Regions from separate parts of the Hahella sp. KA22 genome, predicted to be linked through region 1. Evidence: predicted binding sites of a transcription regulator. Region 1 holds the regulator's gene; each other region holds the start of a gene.
The links. Region 1 encodes LexA, which represses DNA repair genes until DNA is damaged. Its sites were predicted from a motif close to TACTGTNTANNTANACAGTA; they were not measured.
Positions count from the first base shown of each region.

Region 2: the regulator LexA is predicted to act here: its motif matches at 8,192-8,211, upstream of recN (DNA repair protein RecN).
Region 3: the regulator LexA is predicted to act here: its motif matches at 2,458-2,477, upstream of uvrD (DNA helicase II).

Region 1 covers NZ_CP035490.1:5,230,937-5,241,697, reverse strand. Annotated here, with positions in the region: gene EUZ85_RS23120 (AarF/UbiB family protein) at 1-11, shown strand, start outside; gene EUZ85_RS23115 (DUF3135 domain-containing protein) at 478-819, shown strand; gene EUZ85_RS23110 (TIGR01621 family pseudouridine synthase) at 982-1,677, shown strand; gene EUZ85_RS23105 (hypothetical protein) at 1,691-1,876, opposite strand; gene htpG (molecular chaperone HtpG) at 2,048-3,973, shown strand; gene EUZ85_RS23095 (DUF1329 domain-containing protein) at 4,089-5,468, opposite strand; gene EUZ85_RS23090 (DUF6586 family protein) at 5,851-6,309, shown strand; gene EUZ85_RS23085 (hypothetical protein) at 6,468-6,713, shown strand; gene lexA (transcriptional repressor LexA) at 6,759-7,361, opposite strand; gene EUZ85_RS23075 (NAD(P)H-dependent oxidoreductase) at 7,614-8,195, shown strand; gene EUZ85_RS23070 (collagenase) at 8,363-10,213, shown strand; gene EUZ85_RS23065 (hypothetical protein) at 10,268-10,507, opposite strand.
Region 2 covers NZ_CP035490.1:6,153,491-6,164,251, forward strand. Annotated here, with positions in the region: gene carB (carbamoyl-phosphate synthase large subunit) at 1-1,660, opposite strand, end outside; gene carA (glutamine-hydrolyzing carbamoyl-phosphate synthase small subunit) at 1,780-2,919, opposite strand; gene dapB (4-hydroxy-tetrahydrodipicolinate reductase) at 3,185-3,988, opposite strand; gene dnaJ (molecular chaperone DnaJ) at 4,095-5,222, opposite strand; gene dnaK (molecular chaperone DnaK) at 5,327-7,255, opposite strand; gene grpE (nucleotide exchange factor GrpE) at 7,385-7,969, opposite strand; gene recN (DNA repair protein RecN) at 8,233-9,897, shown strand; gene fur (ferric iron uptake transcriptional regulator) at 10,097-10,507, opposite strand; gene EUZ85_RS31290 (outer membrane protein assembly factor BamE) at 10,692-10,761, shown strand, end outside.
Region 3 covers NZ_CP035490.1:1,234,488-1,245,248, reverse strand. Annotated here, with positions in the region: gene uvrD (DNA helicase II) at 60-2,225, opposite strand; gene EUZ85_RS05545 (EAL domain-containing protein) at 2,640-5,531, shown strand; gene EUZ85_RS05540 (MurR/RpiR family transcriptional regulator) at 5,688-6,545, shown strand; gene EUZ85_RS05535 (PA3496 family putative envelope integrity protein) at 6,725-6,922, shown strand; gene EUZ85_RS05530 (class I SAM-dependent methyltransferase) at 7,086-7,886, shown strand; gene EUZ85_RS05525 (HD domain-containing phosphohydrolase) at 7,995-9,104, shown strand; gene EUZ85_RS05520 (PEP-CTERM sorting domain-containing protein) at 9,210-9,998, opposite strand; gene EUZ85_RS05515 (hypothetical protein) at 10,357-10,761, shown strand, end outside.

The sequences.
Region 1 (10,761 bases):
GCCGAGCCTGAGTGCCCCATATGAGGTCTCAAACAGCGCTGAGAGCGAGTCTTTAAGTGTGTCTTACCTCACATTTTTTCTAACAGGCGCCTGCCTTTTTCCCCATCTTTCCTAGACCACTTAGGTTGTTTATCTACCTGCCAGCCTTAGCTTGTTATGCTAACCGGCTTGTATATAAAGCCTTTTATTTACACAGGTATAACTAATTTTACACAATGTAACATGCCATTTTTTTCTGGTAGAATGCATTTTATGTGTACAGGTCAAAAGCAGACTTGTACTATCTAGGTATGGTTAAAAATTGAACAAAATAAGGTGTGGCTTTTTCTGGTTGGGTCCATGTCTTGAGCGCTGGGTGAGACCAGCTTGAAGCTTAAGAGCCTATCGCTTTTCAGCAGGTGGCTGCTGAGTAGTAACAAAAAGCCGCTGGGTAGTATGAAAGCCGAATCAGGCTGTAGTGTAGTAAGAGAGCTTAGAATGGAACTTCCACATTTTGATGAACTGCTTGAAATGGCCAAACAAAGGCCTGAAGCATTGGAAGCGCTAAGAGAAGAGATGGTGGAGTACATCATCACCTCCGCCCGGACTGACTGTCAGCGCAAGCTGCGTGGACTTCAGTTCAAGGTCGATATGACCCGCGCCAGAGCCAAGACCCCCTTGGCGGCATGCATCAAGATCAGTCAGTTAATGCATGAGTCCCTGGCGGAGCTGCGTTACTGCTTGAACGAGCGTTATGACTTCGCCTTGGCTGAGGCGGAAGCCGCCCCGGTTTCCAATGCCGAAGTTATCTCTCTCGAAGACTATCGCAGTCGAGCCTGATCCCAGGCGCTTCTCTCTCCCGCAATGGATTGCTTTCTCGGCGTTAACTGATCGCAACGCCGTAATTATGCGTTTTATCCGGTTCCGGCGGTCTCCACTCGTGCATTCAAAACACCTGGGGTAAACTGCCGCTCCACCTGCCAGCTGATGTGGAGTGAAACGGTGAATGCATCCTCTTTTCAAATAGTCGCCGATTACGATGACTTACTGGTCGTTGATAAAGCGCCAGGAACATCTTTTCATGATGAGGACGGTGTGCGTGGCCTGTGCTCCAATGTGGCGGACGCTATAGGCGCCCGCGTATATCCTGTGCATCGCCTTGATAAAGTAACGTCCGGATTATTATTGCTGCCGAAAACGCCAGCGTTAGCTCGCGAATTGACCGAGCAGTTCAGCGCCCGCCAGGTTGAGAAATTTTACTTAGCCCTGTCTGGGCAAAAGCCGCAAAAAAAGCAGGGTAAAATCATCGGCGATATGGAAAAAGCGCGCGCGGGCGCTTGGAAGCTAACCCCGGGACGCGAAAATCCCGCCGTCACCCAATTCTTCAGCCACACCCTAATGCCCGGCGTCAGGGCGTTTATCGTGCGCCCATTAACAGGGAAAACACATCAGATTCGCGTTGCGTTGAAAAGTATCTCGGCGCCCATCGCCGGGGACGAATTATATGCGGGAAAGGCGGCCAGAGATTTTGACCGCACATACTTGCACGCTTATGGCATGCGTTTCAGCTATAAAGGGGAACGCTTGGCGATTATCCGTCCACCGCAGATTGGGGAGTTGTTTGTGTCTGAGGCGATGCGCGGCTTATTGGAAGAGGGGTGGGAGTCTCCTTGGGATTTACCCTGGCCGGGGCGCTGAAATTTCGGCGCCGCTACAACGCCAGCACTTTCTGTTCGCCGCAGCGGGCGCAACGGTATACCGTCACCAGCTTGCCTGATTTTACGTCGAATTGCTTTTCCTTACTGACCTCCCATTTATGAAAGCCGTTGCGGCACAGGGTTTTACCTTTGGCTTTCTTCTTCAGGGACGGCCTTTTGAATGGAATGACATCTCCCACGGGGTTTCTCGCATTTGTTAGCCTTGAAAATGTGAGCATAGCTCCGAAACGGTTGAAATATCCATATTCGCCCCCACTTTCTGGCCACAAGCGCCGGATAAATCGCCGGCCTGCAATCAATATTATTTCACTTGTTTCCGATACGGACTTACGCCAGGAGTTTGTCGACCGATGACGACTGCAACAGAAAAGCAAACCTTAGGCTTTCAGGCTGAAGTGAAGCAATTGCTTCACCTGATGATTCACTCGCTCTACAGCAACAAGGAAATATTCCTTCGCGAATTGGTATCCAACGCGTCGGACGCCTTGGATAAGTTACGCTTTCAGGCGTTGAGCAAAGAAGACCTTTACGAAGGCGACAACGACCTCAAAATTCGTCTGGAGTTTGATGAGAAAGCGCAGACCATCACTTTATCAGACAACGGTATCGGCATGAACCGTGATGAAGTGGTGACGAACCTGGGCACCATCGCCAAATCCGGTACGGCGGAATTTCTTTCCAGCCTGACTGGCGACCAAAAACAGGACTCACGTTTGATCGGGCAGTTCGGCGTGGGCTTCTATAGCGCCTTTATCGTCGCCGACAAGGTGGAAGTTTTTACCCGCCGCGCAGGCATGAAACCTGAAGAAGGGGTGCGTTGGGAGTCCAGAGGGGAAGGCGATTTCTCCATTGAAACTGTAACCAAAGAAGAACGCGGCACGCGCATTGTGTTGCACTTGAAAGAAGAAGAGAAAGAGTTCGCCAACGGCTGGCGCTTGCGTAGTCTGGTGAAAAAATACTCTGACCATATTTCCTTCCCGGTTGAAATGATCAAAGAAAATATGGACGTAGGGGAAGAGGAAGAAGGCAAAGAGAAAGCGGAATCTGCGCCTGAATTCGAATCGGTGAACGAAGCGACTGCTCTCTGGACCTTGCCCCGTAACGAGATTAAAGACGAAGACTATAAAGAGTTCTACAAACACATTGCTCACGACTTCAGTGACCCATTGCTGTGGGCGCATAATCGTGTGGAAGGCAAGCTGGACTACACCAGTCTGCTGTATGTTCCCGCTAAAGCGCCCTATGACTTGTGGAATCGCGAAGCGCCACGTGGTCTGAAGCTATATATCCAGCGCGTCTTCATCATGGATGACGCCGAGCAGTTCCTGCCGCTGTACCTGCGTTTCGTGAAGGGCGTCGTGGACTCCAACGACCTGTCCCTGAACGTATCGCGGGAAATTCTGCAGAATGATAAGGCAGTGGAAAGCATGCGCTCCGCGCTGACCAAGCGCGTGTTGGACATGCTGTCCAAACTGGCCGCTGACGATGCGGAAAAATACCAGTCCTTCTGGGATGAGTTTGGCCGAGTATTGAAAGAAGGTCCGGCTGAAGACTTCGCCAACCGCGAGAAAATCGCCAAGTTGATGCGCTTCTCCAGCACACACCAGGACGACGATAAACAGACTCAGTCTTTGGAAGACTATGTCAGCCGCATGAAACAGGGGCAGGATAAGATCTATTACATCACTGCCGAGTCATACAGCGCTGGCGTGAAGAGCCCGCATCTGGAGATTTTCCGCAAGAAGGGCATTGAAGTGCTCGTGATGCATGACCGCATTGACGAGTGGTTGATGAGCCATCTCAACGAGTTTGACGGCAAGCACTTCCAGGATATCGCCAAAGGTGAACTGGACCTGGGCGAAGTGGAAGACAAAGAAGAGAAGCAGAAGCAGGAAGAGGTTTCCAAAGAGGCGGAGCCTTTGCTGAATCGCTTGAAGGAAGTGTTGAAAGATCACGTGGAAGAAGTGCGTGTGACTCACCGCTTGACCGACTCTCCCGCCTGTCTGGTGGTCGGCGCTTATGACATGGGCGTGCAAATGCGCCGCATCATGGAAGCGGCGGGCCAGGCGTTACCCGAGAACAAACCGACCTTTGAGATCAACCCTGAGCATCCCCTGGTGAAAAAGCTGGGTGAAGAACAGGGCGCGCGCTTCGAAGATCTGACCTGGGTGTTGTTTGATCAGGCGCGATTGGCTGGCGGCGAGAACCTGAAAGATCCCGCTGGCTACGTAAGCCGTCTGAATAAACTGCTGCTTGAGCTTTCTAACGCGGGCTAAGCCTCGTGTAGCTGTCAACTCTGTTCAGCACGGACAGCAGTAATAAAAAGGCCGCTTTAATCAGCGGCCTTTTTTGTGGGAGAAAGATGGGCTACAGGTGTCTAATGGAAAACGATTAGCGTCTGGCGGCGCGGCGTACGGCGGAAGTTGAGAAGTCGCTATCTCTCAGTCCGGGCGCAAAGTCGCGAGGTCTTTCTTCGTTATCCAAACCGTCGACGAAATAACGCCCTGACTTCAGGTCGTAAATAACCTCCAGTGTGGTCCAGGGGGCTTTCACCTCGTAGTAATTCACCAAGTGGGCCTCCGATACGCGCCATAGCTGGCCTTTATCGTCATAATCCTCCGCAACCAGCAGTTGCCAGGAGTCCTCGTCGAAGTACATGCGGCGCTTGTGATAGATGTGGCCCAGTCCTTCGCGCAGGATGCCTTCCACCACCCACACCCGGTGTGCTTCGTAGCGAGCATGTTCCTGGTTGATGTGGCCGGGACGCACGATGTCGTTCATGCGCAAGTTGCTGGAGTGCAACTGGTAAGCGTTGTAAGGCACATACATGATCTTCTTGGCGATCAGCGTCCATTCATATTGGTCCGGCGCACCGTTGTACATATCAATTTGGTCAGTAGTGCGCAGCCCTTCGCTATTTGGGGCCTCAGCGTCATAGGCCAGGTTGGGGGAGCGCCGCAGGCGACGTTCACCGGCTTGGTAACGCCAGGACTGTCTGGGAGAGCGAATTTGATCCAGCGTCTCATGCACCAGATTCATGGTTCCTGCGAGCTTGGCGGGAGCGACTACCTCCGTTTTGAGGTAGAAGATTTTGTTGTCGATGTCTTCCGGCCGATTGTGCTGCTGAGCATACACAAAGAAATACTCATAGTCGGTTGTCACCGGCGTGTAAGAACCGTCTGGAAGCGTGGCCGCGAACGAAGAACGAAATGCCGCCTCTTCACCCCGGTAGCGCAGGATATGGTTCCAGATAATCTCCACTCCTTGATTTGGGATAGGAAATGGACTGGTGATCAAAGAGCCCTTAACGCCCGTGCCGCGAGGCATTAGTTCCGCCTTGGCGGCGTTTTGCTTCAGAGCGGCGTAGACGTGGTCAGGGTAAGAGGCGCTGCGGCGGCTGGGATATACTTTCAGAATGTAATCGCTTGGATACTTCTGCAGCAGAGCCTTGTGGCCTTCGGTCAGTTTGTCTGAATAATCCTGTGCATTGCCGGCGTTGATAATGAAACGTGGAAAGTCCGCATCAAAAGGGTCGGCATGCCATTTATCTGGATTGTAGTTCGCAGGCGGTTGCTTAATGCCTCCATCCCAAGAGGGTACTTCACCCCCTTCGCTGCCGGCCCTCTCGGCGCCGAGTGGCGTGAGATCCCGGTCCAAGCGCGCCACCTGATCCGGCGGCGCCTTAGCTGGGGCGTTTTGCGCGATTAGTGAAAATACGAGTAATACCAGTGCGTTATTTATATTTTTTCTTGCGTTACGGCTATAAGCCATGTCTTTCTCACTCTCTTTCTAGAAGTAACAGACAGTTCCCTTACTTTCTCTCCCTGGACAAAATTATAGCAGTCTAAAATATTATTCTAGTTTTCTCACTAGCGCCTTTGTTAGCGTTTATGGCGGGTTGCTGCTGAACGTTAACTTGTGTAAGGGGCGAGCCTGGGGTTCGGGTGCTAAGCTATGAGAAAGGGGCTGCTGATAGTTTGTCGCCATTTTCGCGGAAACCTGAGTCGGATGAGGTGGCAATGGTAGGAAATTTATGCGCCTAAACGAATCGGAATTGCGCCTCAGGAAATAGTCCGGAGAGGAATTTTTTATTAAAGAACTTATGGTTAAAAACCTATACACTAACAAAGAGCAATTGTTGATGAGTTAAGGTATGTCCGATAAGTGGCTGACTTATGTTAATGAAAACCTGTTTTTCGCCAAGCTGCAGTTGCAGTGGAAGGATACATCCTCAACGGTGGCGGAAAAGCAATGCGCCAGTCGGGCGGCTTTGCGTTTTCTACAGCAGGCGTATGTCGGCTTCTTGAACGAACTTGCGGAGCAGCGACGCATCAAAGTTAAGGTTGAGACGCTTGCTGACTTGGAAGGCCAGTTGGAGGTTGAATCGCCAGAAGTGATCAGCATGAAGCTGGCGGCGGCGCAATCCGATTCCTGGCTAGCTCAATTGCTGAAACAATTTGGGGAAATATCTCGGCCCCGAAAAAATGAAACGCCGCAGAATGAAAATATTATCGCCGCCACGTCAGCTCCATATGCAATGGAGTTAGCAGTGATGCTTGAGTCCATGCAGGCGTTCATCAACGAGATGAGAGAGCACAGTTTTGAGTGGTAGAGGTAAGCTTGAATGAAAGAAACCCTCTCAGGCCTCGACTGATAACAGCTTAGGAAAATGAATGAGGCGCCTGTGGCTAGTTTTCTGATTTGTTCACTCCCGGGTGTTGGGGCGATAGAAAACATGTCAGTGAGAACTTACGAGTAGGAGATTTGAAAATGGCATCAAGCTTCTTTGAAATTGTTCAATTGCCGAATGGCGATTTCGCTTTGCAACCCATGGGAGGCGGAAGCGAACATTTGGTGAAAATCAGCTTCGGTCAGGAAGCCAAGGCATATTTGGCGGAAAATGACGCAGCTGTTGCGCATGCAATGATTAATGCGGCGATTAAGCTGGTAGGAGATATGCGGGAAGAGGCGATTCGTCAGTCTGAGGAGGAAGAAAAGCCGAAAACCGTACATTAAAGGCCCCGGCTGCCCGCGTAAGGGCAGTCGGCGCTTCGTTCCCGGTTAGCGGCGAATAACGCCGACGCCCAGTCCTTCGATGTCCAACGGCTGTTGCGACAGATTCACTTCAATTGGCTCAAACTCTTCGTTTTCCGGCAATAAAAGCACTTTGTTTTTTTGACGCTGAAAGCGCTTTACGGTCACTTCATCGCCAATGCGCGCAACCACAATTTGTCCGTTGTGGATATCGGTCGTGCGATGCACCGCCAGTAAATCACCGTCGAGTATTCCCACGTCCTTCATGCTCATGCCTTTGACACGAAGAAAATAATCGGCGGAAGGAGTAAAGAAGGATGGGGGCAGTTCGCAATACTCTTCAATATTTTCCTGGGCCAGAATGGGATGGCCCGCTGCAACCTGACCGACAATTGGAATCCCCTGATTTTGCGTTTCCGTCGCTGGCAGCCTGATGCCGCGGGAGGCGCCGGGCACCATCTCTATAGCGCCTTTCTTCGCCAGGGCTTTCAGGTGCTCTTCCGCAGCGTTTGCGGAGCGAAACCCCAGACGATTGGAAATTTCCGCCCGGGTAGGTGGATAACCCGTTTCCTCTATATGCTCGCGAATCAGTTGTAAAACCTGCTCCTGGCGCTTGGTTAGCTTAATCACTCCACCCTCCGGCGACCTTAAAAGATCTGATAAAATTCTGTGTACACTATATGTTTATCCATGTCTGTTTATGTATACAGTAATGGTCTGGGCAAGTAAAGAAAAAATGTCTAAGTGACTGAGGTTTAAGATGAAAACTCCAATAGCGGACCACTTAACAAGTAAGCTGTTGAATATTGACCAGCAACAAATGCCTGTCTTGGTATATCGAGAAAAATATACATAGATGAATAGTCTCTCAGGGAGCAGCCTATGGGATCGCGCATTTTGATTATTCAGGGACACCCTGATCCACGGGGAGGCCGGTATTGTCACTCCTTGGCTGACGCGTATGCAGACGGCGCGGAGGCGGCGGGGCATGAGGTGCGTAGACTGGCGGTGGCGACAATGAGTTTTCCCTGGTTGCGTTCAAAACAGGAGTTTGAAGAACAGCCGCCACCGGAATCGATTATCGCTGCGCAGAAAGAAATCCAATGGGCTGAATGTCTATTTATTGTTTATCCGCTGTGGATGGGGGATCTTCCAGCGGTATTAAAAGCATTTCTGGAGCAGACGCTGCGACCGGGTTTTGCTGTAAGCGGTGGCGATAAGTGGCCCAAACGGCTACTGAAAGGGCGCAGAGCGCGTATAGTCGTAACCATGTGGATGCCTGCGTTTATCTATCGCTGGTTTTACCGCGCGCATAGTCTAAAAAGTCTAAAACGTAATATCCTGGGTATTTGTGGCGTTTCGCCGATTCAAACGTCGCTGATTGGCGCAGTGGAGGATTCTGATTCGCGGCCCCGAAAACAGTGGCTGGATAGAATGCGCGGGTATGGGGGTAGGGCGATATAGCCTTTGTTTTAGTTTTTGCCTTATCTGCTTGGCGACTTTGATACAATTTGATGCTTTTCTTAGACAGACCGATAACCCCTATCGGTATATCTTCATGGCCCGCACGGTAAAGTTCATAATCCGCAGCGTACTCTTTCTATCAGTTGTAAATCTCTTCAGGAATCGTAATGACGCCAGCGAACAGATGGTATAGAGCCCCCTTTGTGGTTGGCGTTGTCTTTCTTATTCTCACTGTCAGCGCAATGACATGGTCGAAGGGCGGTGGAGAGTTTTTTAAGTATTTTCGACACAACTCGGAGCAGCCGGAAAAGTTATCAGAATTGCCCCCGCCGCTACCGGCGTACAGTCGAGCAAAAGAGGACGAACCTTACTACGAGGAAGAGGGCAAGTCTGACTGCTATTTGGATGGTCTTTCGGGGCTCTCAGGTGACGAGTTTGTTCTCGCTATATGGGGAATGGATCATGACTGTGTGAGGGACATGGTCTTCTTGGAGGAACAAACTCTTCCCGGTGTATTCTCAGAAGCTAACATGTCCGCCGTGACGCAAGCGGCCATTTCAGGATCATCTTATTTTCAAGACGACAACTTCTATGAACTGACGAACCTCATTCAATACTTACATGCGGGGTATGTATTAGAGAGAAACCGCTCGCGTAAGATGAAGCTATATGGAAAGGCGTTGCAGAAACAGGTTGCGGTAGCCGTCGTTCAAGTCACCAATAATGCTCTGCACGGTGTTATTGGAGCAGATGGCGCGCGATTGGCCGTGTTGTCTTTAAAGCTGGTAAACAGTTCTGATAATCAGGGAACGGTTGTCAATGACTCGGTCGCCTGGTTAGAGAAACTGGGCAGGCTGACCGACGCCAATGGGCGTTATGATTCGGCATTAAACGAGCTTTTCAATATCTACTACAAAGGCCATGACAATGACGCCTTTATTGACATTGCCTCTCATGATCCACAGTTTCCTAATGCGCTCTATCGCTTCATTGTTAATAAAGATTCGTGGTTAGTAGGGAGCCGGGAGTATCTATTGATGAATGCCGTCAAAGAGCTTGGGCGCTTTCTGCAGTATAAAACGATAAAGGATGATACAGGCCACTTCATACGTAATCTGATTAACAGGTATGACCTGAGTCGTGATACAGCGAATGTGTGGAGCATTCTGGCTGGCTCTGTGGATTACTACGATAAGTCGAACTGCAGGCTGTACAATGCCTGCGACTTTAGAAAGCGCGTCGAGACCGTTATTTTGCGCCGGGAGCGCATGTGTGGCGGGACGGTCAGAATAAGGGCTCAAACCATGACAGAGGAGCAATTTGACTCAGCCTGTGAGGCTTTGTCTCGACGTGAAGATATCTTTCACCAGATGCTGAACAGTGATAGGGAGCCCGTTGCTGACGATCAGAATGACTCTCTGGAAATGGTTATATTTAAAGATTCAGACACATTCGTCGATCTGGGCTGGCTTTTGTTTGATTCCGACGCGGTGACTGCAGGCGGCGTTTTCTATGAGGGCGATCCTTTTGATGAGGCTAACCAGGCGCGGGTGCTGGCTTACCAGTCAGAAGAGGTCTCAGACTCTCATCAGATACTGAATCTGGATCATGAGTTTGTGCATTATCTGGACGGGCGATTCACCATGTATGGTTTGGAGTCGGAGTACGTTGAAGATAATGTTTGGTGGGCCGAAGGCGTCGCCGAATACATTGCCTTACAGGATCATTATCCAGATGCAGAAGAAGCGGCTTTGTCAGAAATGGTGCGTTTCTCGGATATCATACACTCTAACTACAAGAGCGATGAGTCACGCATTTATCATTGGGGATATTGGGCGGTGCGGTACATGTTTGAACAACGTCCAGATGATGTTGAACGATTAGCGAAGTGGTTCCGGCATGGACGTTACGAGGACTACCAGGACTGGTTGAAAGATGAGGCGAAATTCTTGGATGCGGATTTTGCGAAGTGGATGGCGGCGATCAAAAAGGAACTGCAGGTCGCCTCTGGCGTTTAAAGTAAAAGCCAAATCCCTGGCGTATTGATTAATAAATCCGTGCTTGTAGTTTCGTCAGCCGTTTCGGCGGGATAACTGAGCGGTTGTAGAAGGCTCTGGGGCGATATCGGTCATTGGCTGAATTGAGGAGATGGCTGCGTCAAACTGTTGCTCATCCTCTTTGGCTTCTACACTTGCGCAGAACTCCATCAGCCAAGCGTACCCGTAAGGGGTTATCTGTTCGGTATAGCGCAGCAATTCCGCGATGCGGAATAAGTCGTTAACGACCTTCTGCGAAGGGGACGTCTGATTCACTGTTACTCCTTAAACCTGTGTTCAATGATGCCCTAAGGGCTAGTGCAATTGTGTTTTTGGAAGGAAATGGTATTTGTCTTGTTATGACGGGGCAAGAGGGGGTATGGTCTAGTCCCTTTTGGTGATTGGACGAAACTTTATCTATCCGCTTGGCCTTATGTTGAGCGCTGACTTTCAATTGCTTATTGGGCGTTGAATTGTAGCCGCAGAGTCTCATCCCTATGGCTGGTGTAGGCATCATCTCCGATGAGATA
Region 2 (10,761 bases), 920 kb from region 1:
GCGCCTCACACTCTTCGTCGTAAGAGGAATACATATAAGCTGTAGAGGAAGCAAATTCCGCCGCGCAGGTATCTACACGCTTGAATACCGGCTTGATGCCGTATTCCAAACGCTGCTTACGCAAGGCTTTTTCGTTGATGCCCAGCAGCTCGGCAAGGCGCTGATCAGAGAAGCCTTTACGTTTCAGTCGACGTAAACGGTCCGCAGTCAAGTCAGACAACGCCATATTGCCAAGCGCTACTTCATCTTTGATCAAATCTTCGATCTGCACCAAGTACCATGGGTCAACCTTGGTGTACTCATAGACTTCCTTAACGCTCATTCCTGCCCTGAACGCATCGCCAATAAACCAAATCCGTTCTGCGCCAGGAACTTTCAAGCCGCGGGTCAAAACGTCACTAGCGTCTTCAGACCCAAGATCCACTATGGGCTCAAAGCCCGCCGAACCGACTTCCAGTCCACGCAATGCTTTATGGAGAGACTCTTGGAAGTTACGCCCAATCGCCATCACCTCCCCCACTGACTTCATTTGCGTTGTCAGCGTCGCATTGGCTTGCGGGAACTTCTCGAATGTGAAGCGCGGCACCTTGGTGACCACATAGTCAATACTCGGCTCAAAAGAAGCCGGCGTGACGCCGCCAGTGATGTCGTTGCTCAGCTCATCCAGGGTATATCCAACCGCCAGTTTTGCAGCAACCTTAGCAATAGGGAATCCCGTCGCCTTGGACGCCAACGCGGATGAACGGGATACACGGGGGTTCATCTCAATTACCACCATGCGACCAGTTTCGGGGTCCATACCAAACTGAACGTTGGACCCTCCCGTTTCCACACCAATTTCACGCAGCACCGCCACCGAGGCGTTACGCATGATTTGGTACTCTTTATCCGTCAACGTCTGCGCTGGCGCGACTGTAATGGAATCACCCGTGTGCACGCCCATTGCGTCAAAGTTTTCTATTGCGCAGATGATAATGCAGTTGTCCTTCTTATCACGAACAACCTCCATCTCGTACTCTTTCCAACCGATTAACGATTCATCGATCAGCAGCTCACGAGTTGGCGATAACTCCAAACCTCGTTCGCAAATCTCAATAAACTCTTCCTTGTTATAAGCAATGCCCCCGCCAGAGCCTCCCATAGTGAAGGAGGGACGAATAATAGCTGGGAAGCCGATCTGATCCAGCACCTGCAGAGCTTCTTCCATGCTATGCGCAATCGCTGAACGAGGGGTCGCCAGGCCAATGGCTTTCATAGCCTTGTCAAAACGCTCACGATCTTCAGCTTTATCAATGGCGTCCTGCGTGGCGCCAATCATCTCTACGCCATACTGTTCAAGGACGCCTTCACGAGCCAAGTCGAGCGCACAGTTCAAAGCCGTTTGTCCGCCCATGGTTGGCAATAGCGCGTCCGGGCGTTCTTTTTCAATGATTTTTGCGACTGTGCGCCAGTTAATCGGCTCGATGTAAGTGGCATCGGCCATGGCCGGATCAGTCATGATGGTGGCGGGGTTGGAGTTCACAAGGATAACGCGGTATCCCTCTTCTCTCAGTGCTTTACACGCCTGCGCCCCGGAATAGTCAAATTCACAGGCTTGTCCGATGACGATAGGACCGGCCCCAATAATCAGGATACTATTGATGTCTGTACGTTTTGGCATGTGTGCTCTTCTACTCGCTCGAATCTTGCGACGCCCCGCAGGCCGCCGACATCACCCAGAATTACGCCTGTTTCGGTTCAGACGCGGCGCCGTCGGGCGCCGACGCTGAAATCCGAGAATTAGACTGATCGGTATTTGACTTCCCGCATGGAGTCAATGAACTGGTCAAATAAGGGAGCCACATCGTGCGGGCCCGGGCTCGCTTCAGGGTGCCCCTGAAAACTGAAGGCGGCGACGTCAGTGCGTCGAATTCCTTGCAATGAGCCGTCAAACAGAGACTTATGTGTAGTCTCCAGATTGGCGGGCAAGGAGGACTCATCCACCGCAAAACCATGGTTTTGACTTGTGATCATTACTTGCCCCGTGCGCAGGTCCTGCACCGGATGGTTGGCGCCATGATGTCCGAATTTCATCTTCTCTGTGCGCGCCCCACTGGCCAGCGCCAGTAACTGGTGCCCCAAACAGATACCGAAGACAGGGGTCTGGGACTTCAAAATCTCAGCAATTGCCTCGATAGCGTAATCACAAGGCTCAGGATCCCCTGGTCCATTAGATAGGAATACGCCGTCGGGAAACATCGCCAATACATCCTGCGCAGACGTTTTCGCCGGCACCACAGTTACGCGGCAGCCACGCTCAGCAAGCATGCGCAAAATGTTCTTTTTCACGCCAAAGTCGTACGCGACAACATGAAACTCGGCATCCCCTAGAGTCTGATACCCTTCTCCAAGAACCCAAGTCGACTCTGTCCAATTCAGAACATCCGTACGAGTCACCTCTTTGGCGAGGTCCATCCCTTTCAGTCCGGGAAAGGCTTTAGCCGCAGCCAACGCCGCCTCCGCCGAAGCCCCTTCGCCCGCCATGATGCATCCGTTCTGCGCGCCTTTCTCCCTTAAAATACGAGTCAGGCGACGGGTGTCGATATCAGCGATGGCGACAATACCGTTTTCCCGGAGATACTCCGACAAACTCTTTTGGCTGCGCCAGTTGCTAACTGTCATGGAAAGATCGCGAATCACCAGACCTGCCGCCCAGACTTGATCTGATTCGACATCTTCTTCGTTAATTCCGGTGTTGCCTATGTGGGGGTAGGTGAGAGTGACAATTTGTTTTGCGTAGGAAGGATCGGTAAGAATTTCCTGGTATCCGGTCATCGCAGTGTTGAAAACCACTTCGCCGGTGGTTTCGCCGGCTGCGCCGATAGAGATCCCATGAAATATGCTTCCGTCTTCAAGTGCTAGTATTGCGGGTGTAGTCAATTCCATAGCTCGCCAGTTGAAAACGTCTAATCAAACACTTATGAAGGTGGACTCAACTTGCAAAAAAGCGAGAGGGAGATTTAAACTCCGTCCCGCTTTTTAGTGATGTCCGATGTGTATGGGCAACTTGCGCACAAACCCCAATATTCTATTGGATTTGAGCAGGGTTGTCTATTTATTTTCCAATTCCTCTGGCGCTTTTATTCTTTCCCGAGTTCCGCACGTCCATAACCCTGCGCGCGCCCCACTGTGAAGCCAGATTGTCCTATTTCAGACCCAGCACATCCTGCATGTCATACAACCCTGGAGCGACGCCATGCAACCATAAGGCAGCTTTAACAGCGCCTTTTGCAAACGTCATTCGACTACTCGCCTTGTGCGTTATTTCTATACGCTCACCCATAGTCGCAAACATCACCGTATGGTCGCCAACGATGTCCCCCGCGCGAATAGTTTCAAACCCGATGGTCTTTTTATCCCTCTCTCCGGTAATACCTTCACGACCATAGACTGCGCACTCATTCAAGTCGCGCCCCAGCGCTTCAGCGACAACCTCGCCCAACCTCAACGCAGTACCTGACGGCGCATCCTTTTTAAAACGATGGTGCGCTTCGATTACTTCCACATCGTAATCGTCACCGAGCGTTTTCGCGGTCAGCGCAAGAATATTCAACAGCAAATTCACACCCACGCTCATATTGGGGGCAAATACTACCGGACAGTCCTTCGCCGCCTCAGACAGAAACGCTTTTTGCGGCTCGCTGAATCCTGTCGTACCAATCACTATCGCTTTGCCTTCTTTACGACAAAGCGCCAGCAACTCAAGCGTGGTCTCCGGCGAAGTGAAATCGATAATCACATCAAAGTCGTCCAGCACTTGCGCCAAGTCATCGACACAGGCCACGCCCTTCTTACCCATACCAGCGATTTCTCCGGCATCAGCGCCAACCAAAGAGCTGCCAACTCGCACAGAGGCAGCCCCCAAAGAAGCATCCGGGTTATCGCAGACCGCTTCAACCAACACTTTACCCATGCGCCCGGAAGCGCCCACTATCGCTACTCTGGTCATGCTTATTCCTTTGTTTTCTCTGGAATATTACTGTTACAGGCGTTCCGCCACCGCCCCAATACAAAAAAACCGGCGTTCGCCGGTTTTTCGTTGCACATGCAGACTGCTAGAACTTCATATCGTCAAAAAAGCTTTTAACGCCTTCAAACCAGCTATGCTTTTTTGGCGCTTGCTGTCCACCACTTTCCTCCATTGAGGTCTGAAACTCGCGCAGCAAATCCTTCTGTTTCTTCGTCAGGTTTACAGGCGTTTCCACCACCACCCGACACAGCAAATCCCCTGGCGCGCCACCGCGAACCGGAGTCACGCCTTTTCCGCGCAGGCGGAACAGTCTGCCGGTCTGCGTTTCCTCTGGAATCTTGAGCTTCACCCGCCCATCAAGCGTGGGAACCTCAAGCTCTCCACCTAATGCCGCGTCCACAAAGGAGATTGGCACTTCGCAATATAGATTTCTGCCATCGCGGGTAAATATCTTATGTTCACGCACAGCGACCTGAACATACAAATCTCCCGGCGGCCCACCATTTACTCCTGGCTCGCCCTCACCGGATAAACGAATACGATCGCCAGTATCCACACCAGCAGGCACTTTAACCGAAAGTGTCTTCTGCTCTTCCACATAGCCGCTGCCGTGACAGGTGCGACATGGGTTGCGAACAATTTTTCCAGCGCCGCGACAGCGAGGACACGTCTGCTGTATAGAGAAGAAGCCCTGCTGCATGCGAACCTGGCCAGCGCCGTTACAAGTGCCGCAGGTTTCAGGCTGCGTGCCTTTTTCCGCGCCGCTTCCGCCGCAACCGTTACACTCTACTTGAGAAGGAACGCGAATCTTCACGGTTGTGCCGCGTACCGCTTCTTCCAAATCGAGATCCAGGGTATATCTTAAATCAGAGCCGCGATTCGCCCGAGTACGACCTCCGCCGCCCCCGCCAAATATATCGCCGAAAACGTCGCCGAATATGTCACTGAAACTGGCCCCACCACCAAAGCCGCCGGCTCCAGCATTGCCATCTACTCCAGCGTGACCGAACTGGTCATAGGCCGCTCTTTTCTGATCGTCCGAGAGCACGTCATAGGCTTCAGTAGCCTCTTTGAACATCTCTTCAGCCGAAGCGTCTCCGGGGTTTCTGTCCGGGTGATATTTCATCGCCAAACGCCGGTAAGCCTTCTTGACCTCTTTACCGTCTACGTCCCGCGAAACGCCCAACACTTCGTAATAATCGCGTTTTGCCATAACTTAATCTTATGCGCCAACTGCAAAAAAACCGGATTATAACCTAAACACAATAAGGCAGTGCGGTTAAATTCCGCACTGCCTCAGGCATGCAAGAATCCGGACTATTTCTTATCGCCGTCCTTAACTTCTTCAAACTCGGCGTCGACTGCGTCATCTGCTGGCTTGCCAGCGGCGTCTTCAGCTTGTGCGCCAGCGTCTCCGCCTTGCTGTGCGGCCTGCTCAGCATACATCTTCTGCGCCATGGAAGAAGATGCTTCGCTCAGCTTCTGCATCCGGCTTTCAATAGCTTCTTTATCGTCGCCTTTGATCGCTTCTTCCAGCTCTTTGATAGCTGCTTCAATAGCCACTTTTTCTTCAGCAGTCACTTTATCGCCAGCATCTTTAAGCGTTTTCTGAGTAGCGTGAACCAGAGCGTCAGCCTGGTTGCGCGAGGACGCCAACTCTTCAAACTTCTTATCTTCCGCCGCATGCGCTTCCGCATCCTGCACCATCTTATCGATTTCGTCTTCGCTCAAGCCAGAAGAGGCTTTGATAACGATGGACTGCTCTTTACCAGTCGCTTTATCCTTCGCAGATACGTGCATGATACCGTTGGCGTCGATATCGAACGTCACCTCAACCTGAGGCACTCCGCGAGGCGCGGGCGGCAGACCAGTCAAGTCAAAACGACCTAAGGACTTGTTCATTTGCGCTTGCTTGCGCTCGCCCTGCAGAACGTGGATAGTCACAGCAGTCTGATTGTCTTCCGCAGTAGAGAACACTTGCGACTTCTTGGTCGGAATAGTCGTGTTCTTCTCAATGATCGGCGTGGAAACGCCGCCCATGGTTTCGATACTCAAAGACAACGGCGTCACGTCCAGCAGCAGTACGTCTTTCACATCGCCAGACAATACCGCGCCCTGGATAGCTGCGCCGATAGCGACCGCCTCATCAGGGTTAACGTCTTTACGCGCTTCTTTACCAAAGAAGTCGGCCACTTTGCTCTGCACCATAGGCATACGAGTCTGACCGCCAACCAGAATCACTTCGTCGATTTCTGAAGAGCTGCAGCCAGAATCTTTCAATGCGATGCGACATGGCTCAAGGCTACGCTCAACCAGTTCTTCCACCAGACTTTCCAGTTTGGCGCGAGTCACTTTAACGTTAAGGTGCTTAGGACCACTTGCATCAGCAGTAATATACGGAAGATTCACATCCGTCTGCTGACTGCTGGAAAGCTCGATCTTAGCTTTCTCTGCAGCTTCTTTCAGACGCTGCATCGCCAACGGATCGCCTTTCAGGTCGATACCGGAATCTTTCTTGAATTCCTGCGCCAGATAGTCGATCAAGCGCAAGTCAAAGTCTTCACCACCCAGGAAAGTGTCGCCGTTGGTGGCCAGCACTTCAAACTGCATCTCGCCATCTACATCAGCAATTTCGATAATGGAGATATCGAAGGTTCCGCCGCCCAAGTCATAAACGGCTACTTTACGGTCGCCGCCCTTCTTGTCCATACCGTAAGCCAACGCCGCCGCAGTCGGCTCGTTGATAATACGCTTAACTTCCAGACCGGCGATTCTGCCTGCATCTTTGGTAGCCTGACGCTGCGCGTCGTTGAAGTAGGCCGGCACAGTAATAACCGCTTCAGTCACCTTCTCGCCCAGGAAGTCTTCCGCCGTTTTCTTCATCTTTTTCAGAACTTCGGCGGAAATCTGGGGGGGCGCCATTTTCTTGCCTTTCACGTCGACCCAAGCGTCGCCGTTGTCAGCCTTGGCGATAGTGTAAGGCACCATTTTGATGTCTTTTTGCACTACATCGTCTTCAAAACGTCTACCAATCAGACGTTTGATGGCGAAAAGAGTATTCGTGGGGTTGGTTACCGCCTGACGCTTGGCGGATTGACCTACCAGCGTCTCATCGTCAGTGTAAGCAACGATGGAAGGCGTAGTGCGTCCGCCTTCAGAGTTTTCAATAACGCGCGGCTTGTCGCCTTCAAGAATCGCTACACAGGAGTTTGTAGTCCCCAAGTCGATCCCGATAATTTTACCCATAATTTCTACTCCTGAAAAAATCTCGCTAATTGATTACCAGCTAATATTGGAGTTGATCTCAATTTTTCAACCCGCAGCTGGCGGGATTTTGTACGTTTTCAACCAGCGCTAAACGCGTGTAAAGCGCGATCAGACGCCTTTTGACACCATAACCATGGCGGGCCGGACCAAACGTCCGCTCAGTAGATAGCCTTTCTGCAATACCGCAATAACGGTATTCGGCTCTACATCGGCTTGCGGCACCATAGACATGGCCTCATGAAATTCCGGGTTGAAGGGCTGTCCCATGGGATCAACCACTTCCACTTCGAATTTTTTCAGACCAGAGTTGAACAGAGACAGCGTCATTTCCACGCCGTCTTTCAAAGTGGCGACCTGGGGCTCAGCAGACTCAGTGGCGCCACAGGCTTCCACTGCTTTTTCCAGGCTGTCCACTACCGGCAAAAGCTCTTTCACAAAACGCTCCAGAGCAAATTTACGCGCCTTCTCAACATCGTTTTCAGCACGACGGCGTACATTCTGCATCTCAGCATGCACACGCAACATTTGCTCTTTCTGTTCGCCGAGCTCCTGCTGCAATCTCTCGATCAACTCGTCACGGTCAGCAGGTTCGCCGCTCGCTTGAGCCGTTTCACCTTGCTCCGCCATTGCGGCTTGCGCCTGATCGTCAGCGACGACTTGTTCTTCTACTTGACTCTTAGAATCTTCAGCCATTAGATCGAATCTCCCAAAATCCATCCGATACTTTTGAATTGCCCTCAATATGGGGTCGATCAAACCGGTTTCAACCAGCCAAATATCGACAATCGTCAGGAAATGACGCAAGTCACCCGACATTAACTCCAGCAGACATCGAAAATGACCGCAAATCACACAAAAAAATACCCTGTTCGCCCTCTTGTTGCGCCATGAATTTCACTGTATAAATGCACAAATAACTGTATATATAAACAGTCGCACTTATAGGACAACGCCCTATGCTCACTCATTTGTCGATACGGAACCTAGCCATCGCCAGCCATCTGGAACTGGACTTCGCTGAAGGCATGACAGCTATCAGCGGGGAGACTGGCGCAGGCAAATCCATTGTTCTGGACGCTCTGGGCCTGACCCTTGGCGATCGAAGTTCTGCGGACATAGTGAGGCACGGTTGCGAGCGGGCGGAGGTAAGCGCAGTCTTTGATTTAAGGCGTCTGCCGGAGGCGTTGGCCTGGCTGAAATCCAGAGAATTGGATAATGGCGCGGAATGCATCTTACGCCGCACTGTCACCAACGAAGGTCGATCTCGTGGCTACCTGAATGGGCAGCCCGTCACCATGCAAGACCTTCGCGAGCTTGGCGAAACGCTCATGGATATCCATAGTCAGCATGAGCACCAGTCTCTGTTAAAAAAGGAAACTCACCTGAAAATGGTGGATGACTTTGGAGGCCACGCCCAGCAACTTCAACAGGTACGGGACCACTTTCAATCCTGGCGTCGAGTCGCCGCCAAACTGAAAGAGAAACTCAGCCACAGCGAAGAACAGGAAGCGCGCGTGCAACTACTCACTTATCAAGTAGAGGAGTTAGACGCCCTGGCGCTGCTGGAAGGCGAGATTGAGCAATTGGAGCAAGAGCAGGAGCAGCTCGCCAACGCAGAAAATATCATCATGAAAGTTCAGCAGGTCGGCGAAGGTTGCCTGGAAGCTGATGGCGGTTGCATTGACCAACTACGGCGCGCCATTCATCTGCTGGAAGAAATTAATCTCAACAACGCCTCTCTGCAGACTGCTCGTCAGATGCTGAACGAAGCCATGATCCAGCTTGATGAAGCCAACGGTGAGCTGCGCCATGTACTGGACAGCGTGGAAATTAACCCTGAACGCCTGCAAGAAGTGGAAGCGAGACTGACCGCCATCTATGACCTTGCACGCAAGCACCGTGTCGCTCCTGAAGAATTGATGACGCGCCATGTTGAGCTGGCGAGCGAACTCAACAGTTTGACTGATGGAGAAGAGAATCTGGAAAAGATTGAAGCCCAGTCCAAAGAGCTGGAGCAGAAATACAATGAGGCGGCGCAAAAGCTCACCTCAATGAGAACAAAAGCAGGAGAGAAGCTACAAGGCGCAGTGAAAAAGCAATTGGTGAAACTAGGGCTGAACCCTGAGTTCATCATCCAGTTTTCGCCACTGAAGTCCCCGTCTGCGCTGGGAGACGAAGAAGCTGAAATGTTAATCAGCATGAACCCTGGCCAACCACCCAAGCCTTTGCAAAAGATCGCATCCGGCGGTGAATTGTCGCGAATCAGTTTGGCGATACAGGTCGTCGCTGCCGCATCCTCAGATACGCCCACATTAGTATTTGACGAGGTGGATGTCGGCATTGGCGGCGGTACGGCGGAAATCGTTGGACGCATGCTGAGAGAGCTCGGGGCGAAAGCGCAAATTCTCTGCGTCACTCACTTAGCCCAGGTGGCTTCCCAGGCTCATAACCACCTTTTCGTAACCAAGCATGTAAGCAGTGGCCAAACACAATCAGCCATACTCAAACTGGAAGGCAGCGACCGTATACACGAAATCGCCAGAATGCTGGGCGGCGTGGATATTACTGAGCACAGTCTGGCGCACGCTCATGAAATGCTGACTTCCAGCCAACTCCAGTAAGACTCTCTACGTCAAAAGGACCTGCTTATAGCTTTATTTCCGCGCGGTCCGTATAGCTGTCTGACGGCTACCTTCTGTTACCTTCTATATAGAAGGAGGCTCGATAAATTTAGGGAGATATGCGGGAATGCGATGGAGCAATGAGAGGACAGGATAGCGCTCCAGGGTTTACTCAGCGCTATCCAAAAAAAACTGGAAGTTATTTCTTCTTTGGCTTTACGTACAGCGTGAGGCTATGGTCAACAATTTCATAGCCGTGCTCTTCCGCAATTTCCTTTTGGCGCTTTTCGATAACCGGGTCGAAGAACTCGATCACATCGCCGGTTTCCGCACAAACCATGTGATCGTGATGTTCATCATGATTGAGCTCGAACACCGCATGGGCGCCTTCGAAGTTGTGGCGAAGAATCAGTCCTGCGGATTCAAATTGCGTCAGAACCCGGTAGACTGTGGCCAAACCTACGTCGTCTCCCGCCTCCAGCAGCGCCTTATAAACATCTTCCGCACTCATGTGCCGGTTATCAGCGTTTTCCAGAATACTGAGAATCTTTACCCGCGGAAGGGTTACTTTCAGGCCTGCTTTCTTCAGTTCTACGTTTTCGTTCGTCATTTTACCGGGAAACCCAATACCAGTATCGTTGGCAATCAGTTATCATTCCACGTCACGCCAAGATAGTTTAAAAATATCCATGATGCAAAAGTTACGATCCCTTGTAATCCTCCTTATTATACACACTCTCACAGCCTGCACCTTCCCAGGCGTCTACAAAATAGATGTCCAACAGGGAAACATCGTGGAGAAAGAAGCTGTGGACCAACTCAAGGTCGGCATGAACCGTCGTCAGGTTCAATATCTATTAGGCT
Region 3 (10,761 bases), 3.0 Mb from region 1:
CAAAAGGACACTGGCTGAGCGCGCGCAAAATCTAACGGATCACTTAACGGTCAGGCTATTCAAATCACTTCTAGTTTGGCGTATGAAAGCACCAGCCATTTACTGCCCTGATCGTCGAAATTCACCTGAATGCGAGAATGCGGCCCACTGCCTTCATAGTTCAGCACCACGCCTTCGCCAAACTTTTCATGTCGCACCCGCTGCCCAAGGGAAATACCCGACTGCTGCGCGGATTCGCCAATCGCGCCATGCGCCGGACCACGATCCCAAAACATAGGCTTGCTCACGACGGAGCGCAAACGCACTTCGCGCAATAGCTCATTGGGAATTTCGCGGACAAAGCGAGAGATAGAGTGGTATTTATCCTGACCATACAAGCGGCGGCTTTCCGCGAAAGTAAGCACCAGCTTTTCCATGGCGCGCGTGATGCCGACATAGCACAATCGACGCTCTTCCTCCAGACGACCCGCCTCTTCCAGCGCCATCGAGTGTGGAAACAGTTCTTCCTCCATACCTGTCAGGAACACCAAAGGAAACTCCAAACCTTTGGCGGAGTGCAGTGTCATAAGCTGCACTGCATCCTGTTCCGCATCCGCCTGCCGCTCGCCTGCATCCAGCGCCGCCTGAGTCAGGAACTCCGCCAAAGGCGATTCATTGTCGAGCGTTTCATACTCAGCAACCGCATTCACCAGCTCAAGTAAGTTTTCCTTACGCGCCTCCGCCTTATCGCCCTTTTCATTGGCGTGATGCTCCAGTATGCCGCTGACATCCAGCATATGCTTGGTCAGATCCTGCAAACTGTTCTCTTTCGCATACTCACGCAGGGTTTCGACTATTTCAATAAAGTGCTTCAGGCCAACTCCCGCCTTGCCTTTAAGCAAACCTGCCCCAACCGCCGCCACGGTGGTCTGCCACAACGACGCTCTACGCTCGCGAGCGGCGTCGCGCAATGTCTCCAACGACTTGGCGCCAACGCCGCGAGGGGGGATATTGACCACCCGCTCAAAGGCGGCGTCATCGTGAGCGAAATGAGCCAGACGTAAATAGGCCACCGCGTTTTTGACTTCCAGACGATCATAAAAACGCAGACCGCCATAAATCCGATAAGGCACGCCGTGGCGAATCAGCGCTTCCTCCAATACCCGCGACTGCACGTTGGAGCGGTACAGCAGCGCCACTTCCGAACGCGAGCGTCCCTGATTCACCCAGGACTGCACGGACTCGACGATATAGTTGGCTTCATCCTGCTCGTTAAACGCGGCATACACATCAATCGCCTCGCCTTCCCCCTGATCCGTCCAGAGCTGTTTGCCAAGGCGACTTGGGTTATGGGCGATGACGTGGTTAGCAGCCCGCAGAATGGTCTGCGTCGAGCGGTAATTCTGCTCCAGACGCACTAGGGCCGCTTCGCCGAAATCATTCTGGAAACGTTGTATATTCTCAATCTTGGCGCCGCGCCAGCCGTAAATGGACTGGTCATCGTCTCCAACCACTGTCATGGGGACGCGATCCCCCGCCAACACGCGCAGCCACGCATACTGAATAGTGTTGGTATCCTGAAACTCATCAACCAGAATATGTTGGAAGCGCTGCTGATAGTGCTGTAACAGATCCGGCTTTTGCAGCCAGAGTTCATGGGAGCGCAGCAGTAACTCGCCAAAATCCACCAGCCCGCTCTGCCGACAATATTCGTCGTAACGCTGGTATATCTTGTTCATGGTCTGCCGCCAGGCGTCGCTACCCGGCTCAATGTTTTCCGGTCGCAGCCCTTCGTCTTTCTGGCTGTTGATAAAATACTGCGCCTGGCGCGCAGGCCACTTGGACTCATCCAGTCCCAGCTCGCGAATCACACGCTTCAGCATGCGCTGCTGGTCATCGGAGTCGATGACCTGGAAGTTTTCCGGCAGGCCGGCTTCCCGCCAATGCGCGCGCAGCAGTCGATGCGCCAGACTGTGAAAGGTGCCGAGCCACATGCCCCGTGTAGGAATATGCAGCAGAGACTCCACCCGCTCGCGCATTTCCCGCGCCGCCTTGTTGGTGAACGTCACCGCCATTATTGCGTGAGCGCCTATACGCTCGACTTGAATCAACCATGCCATGCGGTGCACAAGAACGCGGGTTTTGCCGCTACCGGCGCCAGCCAAAACCAGCAGGTTGCGGGCGCTGGCGGTAACCGCCTCGCGTTGAGCATCGTTAAGCGGGTCCAATACCGCCGTTACGTCCATTGCTGAGACTTACCTCTCTTTGTTTGAAGGGCTTTGTTGTTAACGGCTTTCCGCGTAAGACATGTCAGGAAAATTAACCGCAGACCAATCTCCGATTTTATTCGAAGTGCTTGTGCGCGAGTTCACTATCGGGTTAAATGGGACAACGAACAAAAAATAACAAAATGTTACATACAGTAAGCACACTGAACCGCTAACCGGAGTCGCCGCTTTGCATATTTGCGGCGATTAATACTGGATAATTTTACAGCCTATTACAACATTGCATCGCTGCTTTCCAGGTTCGCCGACCGTCAAAAGCAGATATGACGGGTTTGTTTGTGCGGCGGGATTCCAGTGAAATCGGACAATTATACTAACATGCACCCCGGGACAAACGATATTCAAGCAAGCAGTTTAAAGCTGATGTCGACCATGGCGCGCCCTAAACCTCTCACGGTGCGTCGGGAGCAACTCATAAAGCTGGGGCGTCGCAGTCGCCACGCCGCCGCATTGCTTTTTTCAATCACCATGGGGTTTGTCGCCACCGCCTTTCCCCATCAGGCCATAGAGCCTCTGATCGGCCTCACCGCGCTGGGAGCTTTCTGCGCAGTTCTGCTCGTCGCCTTCGGCTCACAGGCTCAGGCGCAATTACAGAATGAGAGCGCCAACCTGCCTCGCAACGTCGCTAATCTTAGCAGGCTTTATGTACTACTCAGCGCTGCAATCGCCACCGTGTTGGGGCCGATAACCGCATACGTCATCATGGATCTTCCCGCGTCATGGCTGGACAGCGCCACTATCGCCCAGTTCGTTGGCGCGGGCCTTCTATCCTTTTTTCTCGGCGTCTGGCGCACCCCGTTTATTATTCTCAGCGCGATGCCTCTTCTATCGCTTGCAGTGCTGTTAAACGGTAGGCAGCCCCTCCCTCCAGAGTTACTGACCAACGCGGCCATTCTCAGCGTCTTTCTCTATCCGCTCGCCGCGTTATGGTACCTCGCCTCCAGTCGCTACCTTAATCAGAATCTGCAGATGCAAGGCTTGATCGCCTATCTGGATAACGCCCGCTCCGCTTCAGAACTGCTTAATCAACAGCTAGCATATGAAATAACTTACCGAGAAGAGATTGAACAGGAATTGCGGGAAACGCAAAAGGAACTGGAAGGCGCAATCTGCGAACGCACCCACGAATTGTCCGAAGCCAACCGTATTCTCAGTCAGCAAATCAAACTACGGAAAAATATCAGCGACGCGCTGATGAAAAGCCAGACCCGTTTATCGCAGGCCATAGAAGCCACCGGGTTAGCCTTGTGGGATTGGGATATTCCGAGAAACTCCCTTTATCAATCATTCTTTCACGACGCCTTTGGTCCTCGTGAATTGTCGGCGACCGCCTTCGTCGAGCGCATGCATGGTCTGATACACCCTGACGACCGCCCACGCATTAGAAAAGAAATGATGCTGTGCCTGAAAGGTTTGAGTAACACTTATCAAGTACAGTATCGCGTCACCACCGCCAAAGACGCTTGGATCTGGGTGGAGGATTGCGGTAAACCCGTAAGCTTCGACAAGCTGGGCCGCATTACCCGTATGATCGGGTCGCGCCGAGATATCAGCAAAGAGAAAAGCCGCGATGAACAGCTGCTGTTAGCCAAGTCCGTCTTTGACCATACGCCTCAGGGCGTCTTCGCCTTGGATACCGAGTTCCGCTTCCTCACTGTCAACAACGCATTCAGTCAGATCACGGGTTATGAAACAGAAGAAGTAATCGGCAGCAGTCTTGAGGATTTCAGCCAGGCGCCCAACAAGCGACAAGTGTTCAGCCGAATTCGCGATGAGCTGTCTTTACGGGGCCGCTGGCAAGGCGAGTTATATGAAAAGCGCAAGTCCGGCGAATTCTACTGTCAGTGGCTGCAAATTACTTCGATCATCAATTCAGAAGGCGCCACCACGCATTACGCAGGCCTGTTTTCCGACCTGACGGAGCGTAAACAGGCGGACGAGAAGCTCCACTATCTGCTGAACTATGACGAATTGACCGGGCTGGCGAATCGCATGTTATTCCGTGAGCGACTGGATAAAATTCTCCGCAAAGTGCGGGAGCAAGGACTCAGCATTAATATGCTGCTCCTGAATGTCGACCGCTTTCGACAGGTGAATGAAAGCCTGGGTCAGGACCGCGGGGATGAGCTGTTAAAGCAGGTTGCTACGCGCATTTCACAAACCGCACCCCACGTCCATACCCTGGCGCGCCTGGGCAGCGATGAATTCGCCATTCTCACCCCGGCGAAAAGCCGCTCCCAGATGAGCCGTTTCTGTGAGCAACTGCTGGATGAACTAAAAGCACCCTTCAATATCGATGGTCATGAGTTTTACGTTTCAACCTCAATAGGCGTCACTCAGGCCCCTGACAACGGCTGGGAAATCCAAACTCTGATGCAGCAAGCCAATATGGCGGTGCGGCAGGCCAAATACCTCGGCGGCAACACTTATGAGTTTTACAGTCGCATGTTGCGCAGCATGTCGCGCATGCGCCTGGAGGTGGAGACTGAACTACGCAGAGCGATACAAAATCAACAGATGGAAGTTTTCTTCCAGCCCAAATTATCGCTGGATAGCGGTCGCATTACCGGGGTAGAAGCGCTGGCGCGCTGGCGGCACCCTCAAAGGGGACTGATCGGCCCCAGCGACTTCGTGCCCATGGCGGAGGAAAGCGGTTTGATCACCGAGCTGGGAGAGCAGATGCTTGGCGCCGCCTGCGCTCAAGCCGCCGCCTGGAGCCGGGAGGGGCTGGATAATATACAGGTATCCGTCAATCTTTCCGCCCATCAGTTACGTCAAAGCAACTTACCGCAACTGGTGCGCAAAGTTCTGCAGGACACAGACCTTCCCCCACATCTGCTGGATCTGGAGCTGACGGAAAGCACGCTTATGGAAAACATGAGCCGCACCCAGTTTATGCTCTCCCGTCTGAGGGAGATGGGGGTGCGCATCACCGTGGACGATTTCGGTACAGGCTACTCCTCTCTCTCCTACCTCAAGCGCTTTCCGCTAAACGCCTTGAAAATAGACCGCATGTTCATCAAAGACGCACACCAAAACGCCGACGACGCCGCCATCACTCGCGCCGTCATCATGCTGGGTAAAAGCCTGAATCTCGAAGTCATCGCTGAAGGCGTAGAGCATGAAGGGCATTTGGAGTTCTTGCGAGAAAGCGGCTGTCACACCGTGCAGGGATATCTCATCGCCGAGCCGCTGGGGGCCGATCAGATGGCGACCCTGTTGCGAGAGCAGCGCATTGGTTCTCCCGCACTGCAGAACACATAGCCGGTCACCCAATAACATCAGCGACTTTTGGTCAGTGTAATCCTGTTCCGCTTTTGTCTATTCTTAAAGCAGTTTTTCAATCCCGCCCTGCAAGCGGATTCATGGGCGCACCCGCCTACTGATCCGCAGGGCCGCTAGACATACCAAGGTAGTTGGATGGGACGCCCCCACGATATATTGAATTGGCTTCGACAAAACAGGGATTCGCTGCGCAAGAGCGAACAGAAGGTGGCAGAGTGCGTGCTACGCAACCCCAACGATGTCATACACATGCGCATCGTTGACCTGGCGACCGAGGCGGGTGTCAGCGAGCCGACTATAGTGCGCTTCTGTCGCACCATCAGTTTTGACAGCTTCCAAAGCCTGAAAGTGAGCCTCGCCCAGCAGCTTGCAAGTATGCAAACGCAAATGCCGTTCCCAATAAACTCTGGTGATAGTCTGCAACAGATTGGCGCCAGGATATTCAGCGACGTGCAGTCGTCATTGCAGCAGGTATTTAACCAACTGTCCTGGGAGCGGATTGAGCAGGTATGCGCCTGGATTTCCGAGTCCTCCCGCTTATACTTTTTCGGCTATGGCGCATCCGCTGCCGTGGCGGCGGATGCGCAACAGAAGTTCTTTCGCTTAAAACTGAATACCCAGGCCTGCCCCGATCCAGATATGCAAATGCTGATCGCCGGTCTGGTGGAAGAGAACGACGTTATAGTCGCCATCTCTCACAGCGGTCGCACCAATAACCTGATTCAATCCTGCATGCGGGCGCGGGCCTCTGGCGCCAGGGTTGTCGCCATCAGTCCGTCGCAATCTGCATTGGCCAACATAGCCAATCTCAACATCAGCGTCTCAGTGGACGAAGACACTGACGCCTTCACCCCCCTGGCGTCACGACTTGCCCATTTAATGATTCTGGATACGATCGCCACCAATCTGTTTCAAAAACTTGATAAGCGTCATACGCAAAAACTCAACCAGGCTAAAAAGAATCTAAGCTCGTTGCGACTCTCACCTAATTAATTGTATTATCGGTGAAATAATATACAGCATAAGACCGACGCTCCTCAGTCGGCTGGACAAGGCATCGCACCAACGCAGGAACGGATTGATAACACGCGTTATCAAGCAGTAAGCCGGTTGTCATTCCAGTGTAAAAAATAACAACTACAGTGAATCGTCACTAGGCTAAGGGGAAAGCCATGCAAAATATGAATCAACCTTCCGATTCCGTCGCCAGTACAATTCTTGATGTTTTTTACGAGTCCGAAACTCAAGAGAGGAAAAGCAAAGAAAAGCAAGCCTCAAAGCGACGTCTTCAAGCCCGCAGAGCGATAGAAGACTATCTGGAGAACAAGCGGTTGCGTGAGGCTACCGAAGACTACTACCTTTCTAAATAAACGCATTTTATAGCGTTCTTCGCGTGCGCTCCCACTTCCTCCAGGACGCACGCGCGTCCTCCGCTTAACCAAGCGGTCGCTGGATATTTCACCAAAATAAACCAGACTTGTTGATGCCGGTGAGCGGCTGAAGCAGACATGGAGACATCCAGGGAGCATGACGATGGAAACGCTGCAATTGCGGGATATTTCAGAAACCGCACTCCTGCCTTTGTGGGCCAGGGCGATGGAGACTCTACGCCCCGACGCCATCATTCACGACGACAAGGCTCTGGAAATGTACCAGCGCCTCAATTATGACTTCAAACGCTTCAGCAACGCTTGGCTGTCACAGTTAGCCATCGCCATCCGTACAGACCTCATCGATAAACTCGTGACGGATTTCATCACCGTCCATCCCCATGCAGTCATCATTAATCTTGGCGCGGGTTTCGACAGTCGCTACCTGCGCGTGGACAACGGCCAGATTCAATGGTTCGATCTCGACTTGCCCAATGTCATCGCCGCCCGCCGTCTGTTTTTCAGCGATTCTGATCGCTATCACATGCTGGAGCAGTCGCTGTTCGACGTCTCCTGGCTGGAACATGCCGCCGATGAGTCTGACAATTGCCTGATTTTGGCGGAAGGCGTGCTCATGTACTTCACTGAACAACGCATCAAACAGTTTTTCAATGACCTTGCCGAACGTATCCCTCACGCTCGTATGCTTTTGGAAATGCTGCCTCATGGAGCACTGGGTCAAGCACACTTACATGAGGCCATTGGCTGGATGAACGCCGCCTTTCAATGGACGCTGCATAATATCCATCGGCTGGAAAGTTGGAACTCCCACATCAAAGTCAGACAAGAATGGTGCATCCTTGACTACCACTGGGAACGCTGGGGAGCGTTAAGCTTACTCGCATGGTCTCCCTGGCATCGTTACCTGTTTGGCGAAAAACTGGCGTTACTTGAGTTTGATTGAGCATCCGCTCGATATGTACAGCCAGCGTCTATACTAAAAACAATCGCCTCCACATCGCGGCGTAGTCGCACTAGGGGATGTCCGTATTCAACAGGAGCCCGATATGTCATGAAGCCAATTACCTGCCCACAGTTTGTTGAGTTGGAAAAAGACCTGATTGACGAGTTTGTCGCCTGCTTTCAGGAAAACGTCGAAGAGATCGAACACACGATTCAAACCCTGGAGCATCAGGTTAATCCTGATTTGATCAACGAGCTGTTCCGCAGCATGCACTCTCTCAAGGGCAACTGCAGAATGGTGTTTCTGGACGCGATGGTGGACGTTATCCATGAGTTGGAGGAAATCGTTTCCGACATGCGCAAAGGAGAGCTTCCTTATCAGCCTATGTTCGGCGTTTTCTTTATGAGCATCATCGGCTATGTCGAAACCCTGGTCGGACAGTTGGCGAGCGACCACACCGCAGATGGGGATCTACAGGAATCCCTGCTTAAAGTCATCGCCAAAGTGCGTAACGCCTCCCCTGGCAACGTCATCGCCGTCATCAACGAAGGTCTGGATGAATTGCTGTCCGGCCCCAAAGACGCAGGAGAAGCGCCACGCCCCGAAGCGGCTATGCCGAGCTACTTCGCCCCCGGCAAAGACTCTGACCAGCAGTTATTTCGCTTCCTGGCGCGCCAGCTGGATCAACTCAGCATTTACCGGAAAGATCGCACCCAAAAGGAACTGGAGCTGTGTACGGCCATCAACGCAGAGTTGGGCGGCCCGATAAACGAGGAACAACTCAGCGCTGCTGTGCTGCTGCACGATTTAGGTATGGCTTTTGTACCAGTCGGACTGGCCCACAAACATGAAGAGCAATTGTCCCGCGAAGAACAGAAAATCATGGCCGCTCACGTCGCCACCAGTTCGCAGATCCTGCACCGCTTTGGCGGCTGGGAAGACGCAGCGCAGATTGTTCTGCATCACCATGAACATTATGACGGTAGCGGGTATCCATTCGGCGTGAGCGGCAAAGAGATCCCCATGGGCTCTAAAGTGCTGGCGATATGCGACGCGTTCTTCGAAATAACCAGTGAACGTGAAGATCGTTCGTACAAAAAGTCGTTATTTGAGGCGGTTCGCTACGTAAACAGCTATAACGGCTCACTGTTTGATCCCGATTGCGTTGAAGCATTCAACATGGCGGTGAGAAAGCTCTATATCGCCAAGGAAAGTTGAGATCGTCACACAACAGTACATAAAAAAACCGCGTAGGCGTCGCCTACGCGGTTTTTCTGTATGAGCGGAAGATCAAATGATCTCCGCTTGATTACATATGACTGATTAAGCAGCTTGCTTGCGACGACGCAAACCAACCGCCGCCAGACCAAGGCCCATCAGAGCCAGTGCGCCAGGCTCAGGTACAGAGAAAGGAACTTTACCTTCGATAGTATCGTTACCGCAAGTCATACCCCAGTGGAAAGCAATCTCATCGCCTTTCACCAGATCAGTGCCAGCAATATCAAAGGTGAAAGAAACTTTACCGTTTACAGTGTCTACCAACCAAGAGCCGGAACCAACAGACGTTACAGTGGCGCTATCAGTCTTAACTGCAACTTCCTGACCGTGACGGTAAGTAGCATATCTACCGTTGATATAGTCATTGGACAAGTAGGCGTTTTCGTAGTTGGTCGCGCCATTCAACTCATACAGCGCGCCTTCGCCGCCAGTAGAGCTCCAACGATCATCCAAACTGAAACCATAGGTCCACTTTGTACCAGTACGGTGTCTGTCTTCTTTGTATCCTGTATCTGCATCACCGTAAGGATTCCAAGATGAAGACAGGAACAGGTCGCCAAATGCAATGCCTTTCTTCTGACTCAGCGTGGTGCTTGTTACGTTGTTGTTGAAAATTCCAACGTTATTAACAAAGTTAGTGTACACGTCGACAGTCAACACAGTGCCAGACACGCTTACGTCAATTCCCTTGACATCGAATTTTGAGACGTCACCGATAACGTCGCCATATCCATGATCCTTACTACCTACATACTCATCATTAATCTGATACGCATGTGCAGAGATAGAGGAACCCAAAGCTACTACTGCAGCCAGTACTTTGAAAGTTTTCATAGACAACTACTACTCGATAATTGGTTTATTGATTTGTAAGCCAGAAGGCCCGTACAAAATTAGTGACAGAATATAAGCATTTTTGGGGCCAACATTAATAATTCATTGTTATCTAAAGGGTAAATATAAAAACAAAGCTCTTTCCGCTTAGCCTTTAAGTTAATGATGTAAATTTAACCGACATTCTAACCGGTCAAGTGTCAGCTTCGTCAGCATGATATGGCGATAAACTCTAAGAAAACGCCCACGAGAAGAGGTCGCACCACTTATTTTGATCTATTTTTAAATAAGGAAAGACCGCACGCCCAGCATAGGCATTCGTAAGGCAAGAGCTATCGCAGAAAAACAGCGGCTCAGAGTGGAAGCAACTTACAATGCCAAGCAACGAGCGAAAGCCATGTCAGATTTCGATGCGCTGTTAGCAATATCAGGTACGGCCCTCGTCATTGCCGGACTTATTTTGTTTATTGCGGAAAAGATAATACATCACCATCATCAGGGCCGGCTTCCCCCTGATATTTTATACCCCGCCCTCATGCTTACTGCTGCCGGCGTCGGTGTAACGCTGGTTCCGACGCTGCAACCTGAATTAACTGAACTTGAGCAATTACCGCCTCCCGGCGCGGGTTCGATTTATGATACCGGAGTTGTTGTACGCGGTAGCCCGACGCTATTCAACGACTCATTTATTCGAGCTCCAGAGCATGCTTCTTCCAGGCGAGAGGGTACCCAAACAAGCACATTCGATCTGCTGTCTTACAGC